DNA from 4 places in the Streptomyces sp. NPDC001508 genome. Region 1 is predicted to be linked to each of the others. Evidence: riboswitches for the same ligand, from Rfam matches in the RefSeq annotation. Region 1 holds a riboswitch; each other region holds the start of a gene.
The links. Region 1 has a riboswitch for S-adenosylmethionine ahead of ABT245_RS04285 (aminotransferase class V-fold PLP-dependent enzyme). Riboswitches for the same ligand answer to the same signal wherever they lie in the genome.
Positions count from the first base shown of each region.

Region 2: linked by a shared signal. The riboswitch ahead of ABT245_RS39785 (amino acid ABC transporter permease) and the one ahead of ABT245_RS04285 (aminotransferase class V-fold PLP-dependent enzyme) in region 1 are both predicted to bind S-adenosylmethionine.
Region 3: linked by a shared signal. The riboswitch ahead of ABT245_RS33140 (putative leader peptide) and the one ahead of ABT245_RS04285 (aminotransferase class V-fold PLP-dependent enzyme) in region 1 are both predicted to bind S-adenosylmethionine.
Region 4: linked by a shared signal. The riboswitch ahead of ABT245_RS46095 (putative leader peptide) and the one ahead of ABT245_RS04285 (aminotransferase class V-fold PLP-dependent enzyme) in region 1 are both predicted to bind S-adenosylmethionine.

Region 1 is NZ_JBEPAP010000003.1:46,071-50,010, reverse strand. Features, by position in the region: gene qcrB (cytochrome bc1 complex cytochrome b subunit) at 1-306, shown strand, start outside; gene trpD (anthranilate phosphoribosyltransferase) at 435-1,499, shown strand; SAM riboswitch class IV at 1,588-1,704, shown strand; gene ABT245_RS04285 (aminotransferase class V-fold PLP-dependent enzyme) at 1,896-3,257, shown strand; gene ABT245_RS04280 (Lrp/AsnC family transcriptional regulator) at 3,723-3,940, opposite strand, start outside.
Region 2 is NZ_JBEPAP010000075.1:32,353-36,292, forward strand. Features, by position in the region: gene ABT245_RS39770 (hypothetical protein) at 1-226, opposite strand, end outside; gene ABT245_RS39775 (putative leader peptide) at 557-676, shown strand; gene ABT245_RS39780 (glutathione S-transferase C-terminal domain-containing protein) at 772-1,662, shown strand; SAM riboswitch class IV at 1,740-1,849, shown strand; gene ABT245_RS39785 (amino acid ABC transporter permease) at 2,241-3,221, shown strand; gene ABT245_RS39790 (amino acid ABC transporter ATP-binding protein) at 3,218-3,940, shown strand, end outside.
Region 3 is NZ_JBEPAP010000050.1:8,336-12,275, reverse strand. Features, by position in the region: gene ABT245_RS33145 (ABC transporter substrate-binding protein) at 1-1,547, opposite strand, end outside; gene ABT245_RS33140 (putative leader peptide) at 1,757-1,873, opposite strand; SAM riboswitch class IV at 1,908-2,021, opposite strand; gene ABT245_RS33135 (hypothetical protein) at 2,058-2,243, shown strand; gene ABT245_RS33130 (MFS transporter) at 2,366-3,724, shown strand; gene ABT245_RS33125 (hypothetical protein) at 3,802-3,940, opposite strand, start outside.
Region 4 is NZ_JBEPAP010000016.1:3,810-7,749, reverse strand. Features, by position in the region: gene ABT245_RS16960 (LLM class F420-dependent oxidoreductase) at 1-445, shown strand, start outside; gene ABT245_RS16955 (DUF1684 domain-containing protein) at 526-1,350, shown strand; SAM riboswitch class IV at 1,529-1,642, shown strand; gene ABT245_RS46095 (putative leader peptide) at 1,678-1,794, shown strand; gene ABT245_RS16950 (GntR family transcriptional regulator) at 1,963-2,679, shown strand; gene ABT245_RS16945 (acyl-CoA dehydrogenase family protein) at 3,284-3,940, shown strand, end outside.

The sequences.
Region 1 (3,940 bases):
CGCGACCGCGACAAGGTGCTGCACGGCCGCGAGACCGGCATCATCAAGCGCCTGCCGCACGGTGAGTTCATCGAGGTCCACGAGCCGCTCAGCCAGGAGCAGCTGCACACCCTCACGGCCCACCACCAGTACGAGCCGGCCGAGGTCGGTCCGACGGTCGACGAGAACGGTGTCGAGCGGAAGGTGAAGGGTGCCGAGAAGCTGCGCGCCAAGCTCAGCGACGCCTACTACGGCGAGGACGCCCAGATCCCGAAGCCCACCGTCGAGGAGTACAAGGAGATCACGAGCGGCCACGGCCACCACTGATCGCTGCGCACGCCACGCCACACACGAGGGACCCCGTCCGGTGTTCGGACGGGGTCCCTCGCGCGTCCGCCGGATGGATAGGGTGGAGCCGATCCGTAGCTGACGACGACCGATGACCGGAGCGGCTGATGAGCGCTGTGACCCCCGCTGGAGGCGACACCGCGGCGGGCCGCTCCTGGCCCGACCTGTTGAGCACGCTGCTCGGCGGCCAGGACCTGAGCGCCGGTGACACGGCCTGGGCCATGGACCGCATCATGTCCGGCGAGGCCGCGGACGCCCAGATCGCCGGCTTCCTGGTGGCGCTGCGGGCCAAGGGGGAGACGGTCGAGGAGATCACCGGCCTGGTCGAGGCGATGTACCAGCACGCCAAGCCGCTGCACATCCCCGGTCCGGCCGTCGACATCGTCGGCACGGGCGGCGACCGGGCCAAGACGGTCAATATCTCCACGATGTCCGCCATCGTGCTCGCGGGGACCGGCGCGAAGGTCGTCAAGCACGGCAACCGGGCCTCCTCCTCGGCGAGCGGATCCTCCGACGTGCTCGAACAGCTCGGCATCAACCTGGATCTGACGCCGCAACGGGTGGCGCGGGTGGTCGAGGAGGCCGGAATCACCTTCTGCTTCGCGGCCACCTTCCACCCCTCGATGCGGTTCGTCGGCGCCGTCCGGCGGGACCTCGGGATTCCGACCTCGTTCAACCTCCTCGGCCCGCTGACCAATCCGGCCCGGGTCACCGCCTCCGCGATCGGCTGCTTCGACACCCGGATGGCGGGGCTCATCGCCGGGGTGCTGGCCGAACGCGGCTCGTCCGCGCTGGTCTTCCGCGGGGACGACGGCCTGGACGAGCTGACGACCACCGCCACCTCCCGGGTCTGGGTGGTGCGCGACGGCAAGGTCACCGAGGACGCCTTCGACCCGCGCGAGGTCGGCCTCGACCTGGTCCCCGTGGCGGCGCTGCGCGGCGCCGACCCCGCCTACAACGCGGGGGTGGCCCGGCGGCTGCTGGACGGCGAGACGGGCCCGGTGCGGGACGCCGTGCTGCTGAACTCGGCGGCGGCCCTGGTCGCCCTGGACCCGGGAAGCGGGCCGCTGGCCGAGCAGATCCGGGACGGCATGGCGAAGGCGGCCGAGTCGATCGACTCCGGCGCGGCCCGCCGGACGCTCGAACGCTGGGCCGCCGCCAGCCACGCGTGAAGTCCCGTACGACGATGTGACGCAGGACGCGGTCCACGATCCGGACCGCGTCTTGCGCATCGATGATCGTGTGGCAGGATGTCCATCAGGTCATGAGCGACAGTCATTCGGCCCCGGCCGACTGTCCGGCAACCCTCCGTCCGTGGCGGGGTGCCCCGGGTGAAGACCAGGCCGTAGGCAGCGAGGTCTGCGGCAAGCGCGGACCCCTCGCACTCTGTTGAGTGACAAGCCCAGGGGTCCTGGTCGTCGAGGGAGCCTCTCGTGAGCAAGCGAATGCGATAGGGCCGCAGAGCCCCGCCTCCGCATACCCCCTTTTCCTCCCCACGCCGAGCCCTGCCCGATGCCGCAGTTGTGCCTCGCGTGGTGAATTCCGCCTGCTTTCACGGGAGTTGAGCCATGTCCGTCTCCACCGCTGCCTCCGCCCAGTCCGTTCGCGCCCCGCTGCCCGTCCTCGGCCGCGATGTCACCGTGCCGCTCGTCACCGGCGGCGAGGTCACCTACGCCGCCCTCGACTACGCGGCCAGCGCCCCCGCCCTCCAGCGGGTCTGGGACGACGTGGCCGCCTACGCCCCCTACTACGGCAGCGTGCACCGCGGCGCCGGCTACCTCTCGCAACTGTCCACCGACCTGTTCGAGAACGCCCGCGCCACCGTCGCCGAGTTCCTGGACTGCCGCCCCGACGACCAGCTGGTCTTCACCCGTTCCACCACCGACTCGCTCAACCTGCTGGCGGCCGTGCTCCCGGCCGGCTGTCAGGTCTTCGTCTTCGAGACCGAGCACCACGCCTCACTGCTGCCCTGGAAGGACGCCCAGGTCAGTTACCTCGACGCACCGCGCACCCCTGCGCAGGCCGTCGCGACCCTCGAGGCGGCGCTGGCCGGCCGTGACGGGCAGGGCCCGGCGCTGGTCTGCGTCACCGGCGCCTCCAACGTCACCGGGGAGCTGTGGCCGGTGCGCGAGCTGGCAGCCGCCGCGCATGCGCACGGCGCCCGGATCGTCCTCGACGCCGCCCAGCTCGCCCCGCACCACCCGGTGTCGGTGAAGGACCTCGACGTCGACTGGGTCGCCTTCTCCGGGCACAAGCTGTACGCGCCGTTCGGGACGGGCGTGCTCGCCGGCCGCGCCGACTGGCTGCGCGCGGCCGAGCCGTACCTCGCGGGCGGTGGCGCGAGCCGTACGGTCACCCGGCGGGCGGACGGGGGTGTGGCCGTGGAGTGGCATGAGACGGCTGCCCGCCATGAGGCCGGCTCGCCGAACGTGATCGGCGCCTACGCCGTCGCCTCTGCCTGCAAGGCCCTCACGGAGGCCGGCTTCGACACCCTGGTCGCCCGCGAGCGGCACCTGATCGACACGGTCCGCGCGGGTCTCGCCGAGGTCCCCGAGGTGCGCGTCCTCTCCCTCTTCGGCGAGGACGCCCCCCGGGTCGGCGTGATCTCCTTCGTGGTCGACGGCTGGAACAGCTCCCACTTCGCGGCCGCGCTCTCCGCCGAGTACGGCATCGGCGTCCGCGACGGGCTCTTCTGCGCCCACCCGCTCGTCCGCACCCTCCTGGGCAGCGACCCGCAGTCCCAGGGCGAGTGCGGCGCCCCGGAGGCCGCGCCCGGCGAGAAGTCCCTCAACGCGATCCGCGTCAGCTTCGGCGCGGGCACGCCCGACGAACACGTCGAACGCTTCGTGACCGCCGTGAAGCAACTCGTCCGCGACGGCGCGAAGTGGCACTACCACACAGAAAACGGCCGCTGCGTCCCCACCACCTAACCCACCCCCCAGCCCCTCCAAACCATGCCCGAAGCCCCCCCCACCCAGCCCCGACACCACACAACCGACGGCGTGCGGATGCCCCGGGAGGGGGCCGGGGAACGGCGCGCCCAGCCACGATGGCGTGTCAGCCGAGGGCCGGCGGATCCCCCGGGAGGGGGCGCGGGGAACTGCGCGATGAACCACGATGGCGCGGCAGCAAACGGACGGCAGTCACCCCGGGAGGGGGCGCGGGGAACGGCGCGCCCAGCCACGACGGCGCCGCAGCCGAGGGCCGGCGGATACCCCCGGAGGGGGGCGCGGGGAACGGCGCGGCAGTCGAGGGCCGACGGATACCCCCGGGGAGCCGGGGAACGGCGCGCCCAGTCACGACGGCGCGGCAGTCAACAGACGGCGAATCCCCCGGAGGGACCCGCAGCCGACGGAACCCACATAGCGGCGTTACCAGCGGAGCGCCTGGCGGAGCTAGTTGTCCAGGCCGAGAGCGAAGGCCGCTTCCAGGTCGTGCTGGGAGTAGGTGCGGAAGGCCACGTGGGTGTCCGTGGCCTCCACGCCCCCGATCTTGCTGATGCGGCCGGGAATGACCTCCGCGAGGTCCTCGTGCCGGCCGACCCGGACCATGGCGATCAGATCGTAGGTGCCGGTGACCGAGAAGACCTCGCTGACGTTCTCCAGCGCAGCGA
Region 2 (3,940 bases), on a different contig from region 1:
CGGTGATCAGCGCGGCCTTCGCGCCCGCCCTGGTGAGCGCGGGGGTGGCGGACGGGCTCGGGGCCCGTCCGGGATCGGCCACGGCATCCGGGGACCGCTCGGCGGCGGGGGAGGCGGACACCGTGTCGGAGGCGCCGTCGGCGTCCGAGCAGGCGCCCGCGGCCAGCAGTGACCCGGCGGCCAGGGCCGAGGCGAGGACACGCGCGGGACGGTACGGACGGTTCATCGGGGCTGCCTCCTCGCAACGCGGTACGTCCCTCCACGCCACCACCGGACCGCCCGGCCGACCAGCGTGACCGGACCGTTCGGGTGAACCGGCGAGCCGGCCACGGCCGACGCCGCGACCCGGTGCCGGGACGGCCAGGCCCGCATCGTCGGCGTACGGGGCGCGCCCCTCGGTGTCCGGCGCCGTCGGACCGGTATGGAACCCGACCCGCGAGGGGCCGGCCAGGCCCTCCAAAGGCGCCGGTGTTCCAGGGGTGGACGCCCCCTTGACGTGCCTGTGGGCGCGGATCGACACTCCAGAAGGGAATCCTAGTGAAAAGGTAGGGAAAAGATGGGCCGCCGTGGGACGAGCACCGGCCGTGGCCGCCGTGCGCCGTCGCTGCCCCTGCTGACCTCCCGCCGGCACATCGACCTGCTGCGGGTCTGCAGCGCGATCAGTCTTTGCGGCTGACCGTCCCGCGCTCCCGGCCGACCGGGGCCCCTCGCACCCACCGACCGACGACGCTTCAGCCGCGCACACCCGCGCGCTCGCACCCGGGGAGACGCATGTCCACGTCCAGCACGCCGCTCGCCGCCGTCCCGTCCGCCCAGCGGACCGCACGCTTCCGGGGCAGGATCGGCCGGGACGCGCGCAGCGGCCACTACGCCGTGCCGCGCCGCTACCGGCTCCACCTCACGACGGCCTGTCCCGACGGCCTGCGGATAGCCGTGGGCCACAGCCTCCTCGCCCTCGACGACATCTGTCCGGTCACCTTCCTCGACGCCGTCCCCGACTGTCCCGGGGGCGGACACTCGGCGTTGCGCCCGCTGTACGAGGCGAGCGCGCACCGCTACCCCGGGCCGGCGCTCGCGCCGGTGCTCAGCGACGACTGGTCGGGGCGGATCGTCAGCACCCACGCCCCGGACATCCTGCGCGACCTGGACCGCTGCTTCGGCGACGGGCGCGACCGGCTCTACCCGTGCGGCGCCGAGGCCGCGATCGAGGAGATCGAGCGGCTGTGCGCGCAGGGCATCGAGGAGGCCGCACAGCGGGCGGGCCGGGCCGGCGCGGACGCGGCCGAGCGGGCCGCGGCGCTCGACGTCCTGCTCGGCACCCTGGCCCAACTGGAACGGCGGCTCGCCGGGCGGGAGTTCCTCGTCGGCGACAAACTCACCGCCGCCGACGTCGAGTTGTGGGTCGCCCTGGTGCAACTCGACACCGTGCACCGCCACCACCTCGACGCCGCCGCCGTGCACCGCGTGGCCGATCATCCGGCGCTGTGGGCGCACGCCCGGCGGCTGGCGGCCCGGCCCGCCTTCGGCGCGCACCTCGACCTGGACGGCATCGCCCGTCGTCATCACGCCCGTTGCGCGGGCCTTGAGGCGGCCGGCTCGGCCGTGCAGATCCTGGACTGGGCGCGGCACGCGGCCGGCGCCCCCGGTTCCCGGCGCGGTTGAGCGGCGCGGCGACCGGTCCATCCAGCGGACGGGCGTTGACATACGTCCGCCCAACTGCCTTACTTACCGCTCAGCACGGTCATGAGTGTCAGCGACAAGCCCTGGCTCGCTGGCCGGCAACCCTCGCGCCGCGGTGGGGTGCCCCAGGTGACGACCGGACCGGATGACGCTTCGGTAAGCGCGAGGGCCCCGCAGGGGCCGGAAATGCGAGTAACGCGAGTGACGGACATGTACGCAGCCGACGGGACGGCCGCCGGCCGCACCCAAAGCTGCGTACATCCGTACGCGGGTCTGCTCGTCGCCGACCGGGCGGTCGACCTGCTTCGCGTGAACAGCGCACTGTGTACCGCTTCGGGCCCTGCCCGTCGCCGGGGCTGACGCCACTTCCGGCCCCCGCGTTCCCGACGCACACCGACCGAGCGGTGTGCCGCTGCCCGCCCCTCCCCGGTCCCCGTGCCCCTCCCGTGCACCGCGCCGCGCCATGGCGCCGTCGGCTCAACGCCGCCGGCGTAGCGCCGTCGCAGCCACACGGGTCGCGCCGCCGGCCTGGGGGTGCCCCGATCCCACCGGAGCCCGCCATGACCGAACCCCCGGGCGGCGCCGTGTCCCTCACCGCGCCGCCGCCAGCCGACACATCGTCAAAAACCCTGTCCGCCCAGCGAGTCGTGCCGCTGCGCCGTCCCGGCCGATGGGCCGTCACGGTCGTCGTGCTGGTGGTCGTGGCGCAGATCGCGCACGGACTGGCCACGAACCCCTTCTACCAGTGGGACCGCTTCCGCTACTGGTTTCTGCGCCCCACCATCCTCGACGGCCTGCTCATCACCCTCGAAGTGACCGCGCTCAGCGCCGTGCTGGGCCTGCTCGGCGGCATCCTGCTGGCCCTCGGCCGGCTCTCCGGAAGCCCCGTGCTGCGCGCCGTCAGCTGGACGTACACCTGGCTGTTCCGGTCCGTGCCGCTCATCGTCGTACTGATCTTCCTCTACAACTTCTCGGCCCTGTACCGGACGGTGAGCCTCGGCGTCCCCTTCGGACCCGCCTTCGTCACCTTCGACGAGTCGAGACTGGCCACCGACATGGCGGTCGCCGTGGTCGGGCTCGGCCTCAACGAGGCGGCGTACGCCTCCGAGGTGGTCCGCGGCGGCATCCTCTCCGTCGACCAGGGCCAGCACGAGGCCGCCGCCGCGCTCGGCCTGCCGAAGCGCTACCAGTTCACCCGGATCGTGTTCCCGCAGGCCCTCAGGTCCATCACCCCGAACTATGTCAACCAGCTCATCGGCCTGATCAAGAGCACGTCCCTGGTGTTCTATGTGTCGCTGCTCGACCTGTTCGGCGCGGTGCAGACCATGGGCAGCACCTACCCCGGTGACATCGTGCCGCTGCTGCTGGTCGCCACCGTCTGGTACCTGATCCTCACCAGTGTCGTGTCCGTCGTCCAGTTCTATGTCGAGCGGTACTTCGCCCGGGGCGCCACCCGCACCCTGCCGCCGACGCCCTGGCAGCGCGCCCGCTCCGGCCTCGCCGGACTGCGCGCCCGACTGCGCCGGGAGGCCGCCGTATGACCGCAGGCCCGCACACCGCCCAGGCCCCCGTCGCCCTGGAGGTGCACAACGTGCACAAGTGGTACGGCGCCCACCGTGTCCTCGACGGCATCGACCTGACCGTGCGCCCCGGCGAGGTCACCGTCGTCATCGGCCCCTCCGGGTCCGGCAAGTCCACCCTGCTGCGGGTGATCAACCACCTGGAGCGGCCCGAGATCGGACACGTCAGCGTCGGCGGCGAACCGATCGGGGTCAGACGCAGCGGCCAGCGGCTGAAGGAACTGAGCGAGCGGGCGATCCTCGCCCAGCGCAGCCGGATCGGCTTCGTCTTCCAGAACTTCAATCTGTTCCCGCATCTGACCGCGCTGGACAACGTCGCCGCCGCCCCCGTGGCCACCGGGCGGCTCACCCGGCCCGCGGCCCAGGAACTCGCCCGTGACCTGCTCGGCCGGGTCGGACTCGGCGACCGGACGGGCGCCTATCCACGGCAGCTGTCCGGCGGCCAGCAGCAGCGTGTCGCGATCGCCCGCGCCCTCGCGCTGCGCCCCGGCATCATCCTGTTCGACGAACCGACCTCGGCGCTCGACCCGGAACTCGTCGGCGAGGTGCTCTCCGTCATCAAGGACCTCGCGACCAGCGGCACCACGCTCGTCATCGTCACCCACGAGATCGGATTCGCCCGCGAGGTCGCCGACCGGATCGTCTTCATCGACGCCGGACGGATCGTCGAACAGGGCCCG
Region 3 (3,940 bases), on a different contig from region 1:
ACGCCCAGCTGGGTCTGCAACTCCACCACCGGCGCGTAGTACGTGTTGCGCACGAGGAGTTTCTGCGCCTCGTCCACCAGTTGCCCGCGCTTTTCGGGGTCCGTGGTCGCGGCCTGTGCGGACAGCGCCGTGTCCAGGGGACCGGACGGCAGATGGGAGTAGTTGGCCAGCCGGGTGGAGAAGGAGCTGCGCAGGATGTCCGGGTCGGCGCGGGTGATGTTCCCCCACACCACGTCGAAGTCACCCGACTGGAGCGTCGTGGAGAACTGGCTGACCTGGAGCTGCTTGAGCACCACGTCGATCCCGACGGCCTTCAGTTGCTGCTGGACCAGTTCCAGCGCGGGCTGGTTGGTGGCCGCGTTGGGGAACCAGGTGATGGTCAGGCTCAGCTTCTTGCCGTCCTTGGCGCGGACACCGTCGCTGCCGGTCCGCCAACCGGCGGCGTCCAGCAGGGACTTCGCCTTGGCGGCGTCCAGGGCGAGGTCCCCGGCGAGATTCGTGTAGTCGGGTGTGGTGTGCGCCAGAACGCTGGTCGCCGGACGGGTACCGGTCGGGAACACGGTGTCGGCGATCTGCCGCCGGTCGATGGCGAACTGGATGGCCCGGCGCACCTTCGCGTCCTTCAGGACGGGCCGCGCGTTGTTGAACCCCAGGCCGAACACCAGGCCGGGGTTGGCCCGGCCCTGGAGGGCGACCTGGCCGCCCTTGAGCGCGGCCTCGTTGGCCTTTCCGACGCTGCTGACCGCGTCCACCTGCCCGGACTGGAGGCTGCCGGCCCTGACGCCCGCCTCGGGCACCACCTTGAACACCAGGTTGTCCAGGTAGGCCTCGCCCTTCTTGGACCACAGCGAGGAGCCCCAGGCGTACCCGGTACGTCGGGTCAAGGTGACCGACTGGTTCTGCACATACTGCTTCAGCACGAACGGCCCGGACCCGATCACGCCGTCGCTGCACTTTCGCTGCGGTGTCTTCCTGACGCTCGCCGACGACTCGATGCCCAGCGAGTGGGTCGATGTCGCCTGGAGGAACTGGGCGTTGGGCTCCTTGAACGTCACCTTGACGGTGAGCGGGTCGACCACGGTGGTGCTCCTGACGCCACTGAGATAGCCCTGCGCGAGGGTTCCCAGGGCGCCGAGCTTCGGCACCGCGTCGAAGTTGTCCTTGACCACCTGCGCGGTCAGCTTGGACCCGTCGCTGAAGGTGACACCGGGCCGCAGACGGAAGGTGAACGTCCTCGCGTCGGCGCTGACGTCCCAGCTCTTGGCCAGCCACGGCACGATCTTGCCGGTCTTGGGATCCTGGTCGGTCAGCGAGTCCACGACCTGGCGCACGGAGTAGATGGTGTCGTTGCTGCCGACCTGCTGCGGATCCACGCAGCCGGCATCGGAACCCACCGCGAAGGTCAGGGTGCCGCCGGACTTCGCCTGGCCGCTTCCGCCGCCGGAACCGTCGCCGCCCGAGCCGCAGGCGGTCAGCAGAACACTGGTGGTCAAAAGGGCGGCCAGGGGAGCCCGTCGGGAAAGTCTGAGGTCCGGAAATGCTGTCACGGAAGGGGTTCTCCTACTCGTGTCACCAGGCGCGGGGTGCCGTGCGAGGCACGGCCGCGCATGGGCGTGCGGCCCCGGCCGGATCGACACCGGCGGCGGGGGAGCGCTGTACAGACAGGGGTCAGGGGGACGACACCGGAAGCCGGTGGCGAAGGGAAGGCACGGGGGAGCCGGAGCCGCCGGACGTCAGCCGGCGGCAGGCGAGCGCGTCAGGCCTGACACAGGCAGCTGGTCGAGCGCTTCAGATCGATATGGCGTCGGCGTGAAAGCCGGGAGAACGCCGTGGCGTCGGCGAAGGAGGCAACCGGGTCACCACTGTGCCGCATGCCTGTCCTCCCCGTCTCCCGCCCCGGTCCCGGGGCCACGCGCTTGCGGGAATCGTCGGTGATTCCGCCGGGCTTTCACCTGGAGCACCCCACCGCGCGGGAGGGTTGCCGGTCAGCGAGCCAGGGCTTGACGCTGACACTCAATGCCGGTCGCGATGCTACGGAGCGCTCTTGTCGTACGTCAATGCCGGAACCCGACGTCCTGTTCGAGAAGGAGGGGCCGTCTCAGGTGCCGGGACGCATGGTGGACGCTTTTGCGACCGTGTGCTTTGATCCGGCCATGGAGACCGCAGGTCAGGCACGCGCCCTGCTGCTCGACCCGTTCTGGGCGGGCCGCCGCGCCGATCAGTTCGACCAGACCTGTCGCTGACCGCTCGCCGCCCTTCAGCCCGTTCTCCGCACGCGCCCCGCCGTGCCCTCGCGCCGATCCGGACCGTCGTCGTCGGCCGCCGTCGCGCGGGCCCCCGTGGCCGACCCATCGGAAAGAGACGCATGGCCGTCACCAGCACCGCCCCGGCAGGGGTGTTCGCCGCACTGCGGGTGCGTGACTACCGGATCTACTGGAGCACGGGTCTGGTGTCCAACATCGGCAGCGCCATGCAGGGTGTAGCGCTGGACTGGTTCGTCCTGACGCTCACGCACAGCGGGACCGCGCTCGGCTGGGTCGTGGGCCTTCAGTTCGCCCCGGTGCTGATGTTCGGCCTGTGGGGCGGGGTGATGGCCGACCGCTACGACCGGCGGACCCTGCTGCTGTGGACGCAGGCCCTGTACGCGGTGCAGGCGCTGCTGCTGACGGTGATGGTGCTCTTCGGCCATGCCGCGCTGTGGCTGCTGTACGTCCTGTCCTTCGCACTGGGCTGCGTGTTCACGGTGGAGAACCCCGCACGCCTGTCCTTCGTCACCGAACTGGTCGGCCGGGCGCTGATCCCGAAGGCGGCGGGCCTGAACATCCTGTCCCTGAACGCCGCGCGCCTGATCGGCCCGGCGATCGCCGGTGTGCTGATCGGGGCGATCGGCACGGGGTGGGTGTTCGCGCTCAACGCCTTGTCGTTCACCGTCGTCCTCGCGGGGCTGCTGGCGATCCGGCCACGTGCGCGGCAGACGGTGGGCCCGTCCCGGCCCCCGTGGACAGGAGCCGGGGCCGAGGGGCTGCGCTATGTGGCGGCCCGGCCCGAACTCGTCGGTGTGTTCACCGTCTTCGGTCTGGCCGCGACCTTCGCGGTGAACTTCCCGACCACGCTGACCCTGTTCGCCGGGCGGGTCTTCGACGTCGGCTCCCGGGGGCTCGGCTTCATGAACACGGCGCTGGCCGTCGGCACGGTCGCCGGAACGGTGGTCGCGACGCGCGGGGTCACGCCCCGGGTGCGGACCGTCGTCGTCGGCGCGCTGCTGTTCGGCGGGTTCGAGGCACTGGCGGCGCTGATGCCCACATATCCCGCCTTCCTCGCCCTGCTGTTGCCCACCGGCTTCACGCTGATGACGCTCAACACGGCCGTCAGCGCCTTCGTCCAGTCGGAGGTCAGCGATGCCATGCGCGGCAGGGTGATGTCGGTCTACACGGTGATCTCCATGGGCGGCAGCCCGGTGGGCGGCCCCGTCATCGGCTGGATCTCCCAGCACGCGGGGGTGCGTTGGGGGCTGGCCGTGGGCGCCATGACGGCCGTCGTGTCCGCGGTCGCCGTGGCGCTGTGGCTGACCCGCGGCTCGCCCGCACGGCGGCTCGCCCGGGACGCGCCGTCGCGCCGTAACGCCGAACTCCCGCCGCAGCAGGGCCTTTTGGCCGCGCCGTCCGACGAGCGCGACCGCACACCGGCATCCGAACCGTCGACCGGAGGCGCCCGTCAGGACTGAGCGGGGCGGAGCACCGGAAGACGCAAGCCTGCGGCCGGGCCCGCTCCGGAGCACCTGCCCGTGGCCCACCGCCCGGCTCAGGCCGATCGTCCGGCGACGGCCATCCCCGCGTCCTCGGCGGCCCTGGCGAGCCGGGTGAAGCGGTCCACGTCCAGATGGGCCGGCGGATCGGCGTGCGGGAGCCGCCAGGTGCGCCGGAAGCGGCCCGGCGTCAGC
Region 4 (3,940 bases), on a different contig from region 1:
GGTCGCCGCGATGGGCCCGCAGGCGCTGCGCGTCAGCGGTGAGCTGGCGGACGGGATCCTCCCCTATCTGGCCGGGCCACGCGCCCTGGCGGAACACATCGTGCCCGCCCTGACGGCCGCGGCCGAGGCCGCCGGCCGGCCCGCGCCCCGGATCGTGGCCCTGGTGCCCGGCGTGGTCACGGACGACGTGGAGGCGGTGCGGGCCAAGGCCACCGAGCAACTGGCGTTCTACGAACAGATCCCGTCCTACGCACGGGTCATCGAACTCTCCGCCGCCCGGCGGGCCGCCGACGTGGCCGTGATCGGCGACGAGAAGACGGTCGCCGCCGAGGTACGGCGGTACCGGGACGCCGGAGCCACCGAGGTCGTCTTCTCGGGCACCGAGATCGCCGGGGAGGCGGACCGGCGGCGCACCTGGGCGCTCCTCGGCGAACTCGCCGGCTGAGTGCCCGACGGCGGGCCGCCGACCGGATACCTGACCGCACACCATGGCGAGGCCGGGCCTCGCGGAACGAGGGAGCACCCATGACCACCGATGTCACCCCGACGGATCTCCATGCCTTCACCGAGGAATGGCTGGACTGGTACCGCGCCCAGGAGGCCCGGCTCGCCGATCCGCACGGTTTTCTGGCGATCACCGCCCTGCACTGGCTCGACGACCGGCCGCAGCGCTTCCCCGACGCCCCCGGTGTCTGGCGTACCGGCCGCGACGGGGTCGTCGTCACCCTGGACGACGGAGAGGAACTGGTCGTCCAGGGAACACCGGTGCGGGGCGAGCACCGTTTCGGCGTGCTTCCCGAGCGCGGCGGTGTCGACGCGGTCTGGAAAGACGCCGTGATCGAGGTCGCCAAGCGTGGCGGGCACGACATCGTGCGTCCCCGGCACCCGGACGCGCCGTTGCGTGCCGCCTTCACCGGGACACCCGCCTACCCGCCCCATCCGCGCTGGGTGGTGAAGGGCCGTTATCTGCCCTTCGACGAGCCGCGGCCGACCACCGTGGGCGCCGCGGTGGAGGGCCTCGAGCATGTGTACGACGCCCCGGGCAGGATCGAGTTCGAGCTGGACGGGCGCCGGTTGTCCCTGACCGCCTTCCCCGGGCGCGGTGCGGGCCGGCTGACAGTACTGTTCACCGACGCGACCTCCGGGGTCACCACCTATGCCGCCAACCGGGTCCTGGCCGTGGAGCCGCCCGCCGCCGACGGCGGCGTCGTACTGGACTTCAACCGCGCCGCCAATCTGCCGTGCGCCTACACGGACCTGGCGACCTGCCCGCTGCCACCGGCCGAGAACCGGCTTCCCGTGGCGATCGAGACCGGCCAGAAGATCCCGCACGAGCGCGGCGGCTCCTGACCGGCCCACGCCGCTCCCGCGGTCGCCCGGCCACCGTCGTCGTGACCCGCGCCGCGGTGGATACCGCGGCTCCGCGGTTCCGGGACGGGCTCGTCGGCGATGCCGACGCGCACCGCACCCGGTGGTGGCCGTCATCGGGGATTGACGCATGACAACACCGCTCCGTACGATCACGTCCGGCATTGAGTGTCAGCGTCAAGCCCTGGCTCGCTGACCGGCAACCCTCCCCCGCGGTGGGGTGCTCCAGGTGAAAGCCCGGCAGGACCACCCACATGTCCTGCAAGCGCGTGCCCCCGGGACCGGGGGCGGGAAACATGGAGGACCGGGATGCGGCACAGCGATGAGCCCAGGGCCTCCTTCGCCGTCGCCACGGTGTTCTCCCGGCTCTCCCGCCGACGCCACATCGGTCTTCAGCGCTTCACCAGCTGTCTGTGTCTCGTCTGACACTTCGTCTCATGGCCGGCCGGCGGCCTTCGCCGGCCACGGCTGCCGGTATGTGTCTCCCCCAGCGCCCTGCGTGGTGCCGTCGGCCCGCTGCCCATGTTCCGCGACCGCCATGGGATGTCACACCCGGAAGGAAACAGGCCGGCTTCGGCCAAAGCGGAGGTTCTGATGCCCGTCACCCAACGTATCTACGGCGCCTTGCGTTCGGGTATACGGGACGGCCGGGTGCCTTCGGGCTCGCGGCTGGACGAGGTGAAGCTGGGCCGTGCGCTCGCCGCCCCGCGCGACGCGGTCCGACTGGCGCTCCAGCGTCTGCGCGACGACCGGCTGGTCGAGCGAGCGCCACGCAGGGGCACGGTGGTGAGGCGCGGCCCCAGCCGCGTGGACGTCGGTCAACTCTTCCGTGTCCGCAATCTCGACCCGACGGTGGCGCTGCTGGAGATCACCACCTGCCCCACTCCGCCCGGACTGTTCGACGAGGGGCCGTCCGCGACCGAGGCGGTGACGATCGAGCGGCTACTGGGCCACGGTGACGCCCTGTGTTTTGAAATAACCTTCGCCAGGGCCGTCGACGCCGGCTTGCTCGGCAGGCTGTCGAAGCTGTACGCGCAGGACCGGTCACGCCGACAGGCCGACCAACCTCTTGGCGAGTACTTCATGGAGGCCTACGGGACGGCACTCGGGAGTGTGGCCGTCACCGCGGAAGTCGTGGAAGGTGATCGGCAGCTCGCCGCGCTCATCCGTATCGGCGACAGCGAACCGGTCTTCCGGTTCGAGCGACGGCTCAGCGACACCGGGGGTGTCCTCCTTGAGGTGACACACGCGTACTTCCCGGCGAGTGCCAACTTCCTCGACTTCACCGGCGACTTCACCCGGGCCGACTGACGGTGGCGGCGTGGACGCGGGCCGACCGCGAGAGGCGTACGCGTCGCCGCGTAATCCCGCGTAATCGCCGTCCGAGGCCCGGAATCAACGGGCCGAACAGGGTCGGATTGGCGCGGATTCCAGAGTGTGAAACCGAAGACAAATCAATCCGGTCAGCGTTTACGATGCCTTTCGGATTTCACGTCCGCGATCTCTGGGAGGCTGGATGCCGGGTCGGCTGTCAAGGACTGCGTTTCGCCCGGCGGCGATGGTCTTCGTTCCGACAGATGACGGCACACTGTGTGGCGGCCGGCCAGGGTGGCCGACGTCGTACGCCGTCTGACGGAGCTGAGCCCGTATTTGGAGACCCTGGTCGGCAGACCCGCCCGGATCGCCGACGGCACAGCCCGTATCGCGCGGACGGCCGGTGTCGACGGATTCAATCTGCACGAGTTCCTCATTCCCCACGAATTCACCGAGTTCATCGAGTCCGTCATACGATCCTGCAGCGGCGCGGCCTGTACCGCACCGCGTACGAACCGGGCAGCCACCGGCACCGGCTGCTCGGCCGGGGCGGCCGGGTGGCAGGCACCCGTCCCGCCGCCGTCTTCCGGGAGGTTTCCCTATGAGTTCCGCACACGTGCCCGTCCTGTCCTCGGCCGCCGAGGCCGTTCAGGCGGCGAGCCGGCTCGCCGCCGAACTCGCGCCGGGGGCGGCGGGGCGCGACCGCGAGGGGCGTTTCCCGTATGACGCGGCCCGTCTGCTGTCGGACTCGGGGCTGCTGGGCATCCGCGTGCCCGCCGAGTACGGTGGCGCGGGTGTCGGCCAGGAGACGGTCGCCGAGGTCTTCCGGATCCTCGCCTCCGCCGACGGCGCGCTCGCGCAGATCCCGCAGACCCACTTCGCGTTCGTCGACGCACTCCTCACCGCCGGCCGCGAGGACCTTCGGCACGAGCTGTTCGGCGCGGTGCTCGCCGGCGCCCGCATCGGGAACGCGGCCAGCGAGCAAGGGGGCAGGACCGCGGCCGACTTCCGCACCCGGGTCACCGGCACCACAGCCGGGTTGCGGCTGCGCGGCACCAAGCACTACGCCACCGGGGCGCTCGGCGCCGCCTGGATCGCCGTCTATGCCCTCTCCGGCGACGACCTCACCCTCGTCTTCGTGCCCGGGGACGCTCCGGGTGTCCGCCTCGCCGACGACTGGGCCGGCATGGGACAGCGCGCCACCGGAAGCGGAACCGCCGAGTTCGACGACGTACCCGTCGCCGCACACCGGGTGATC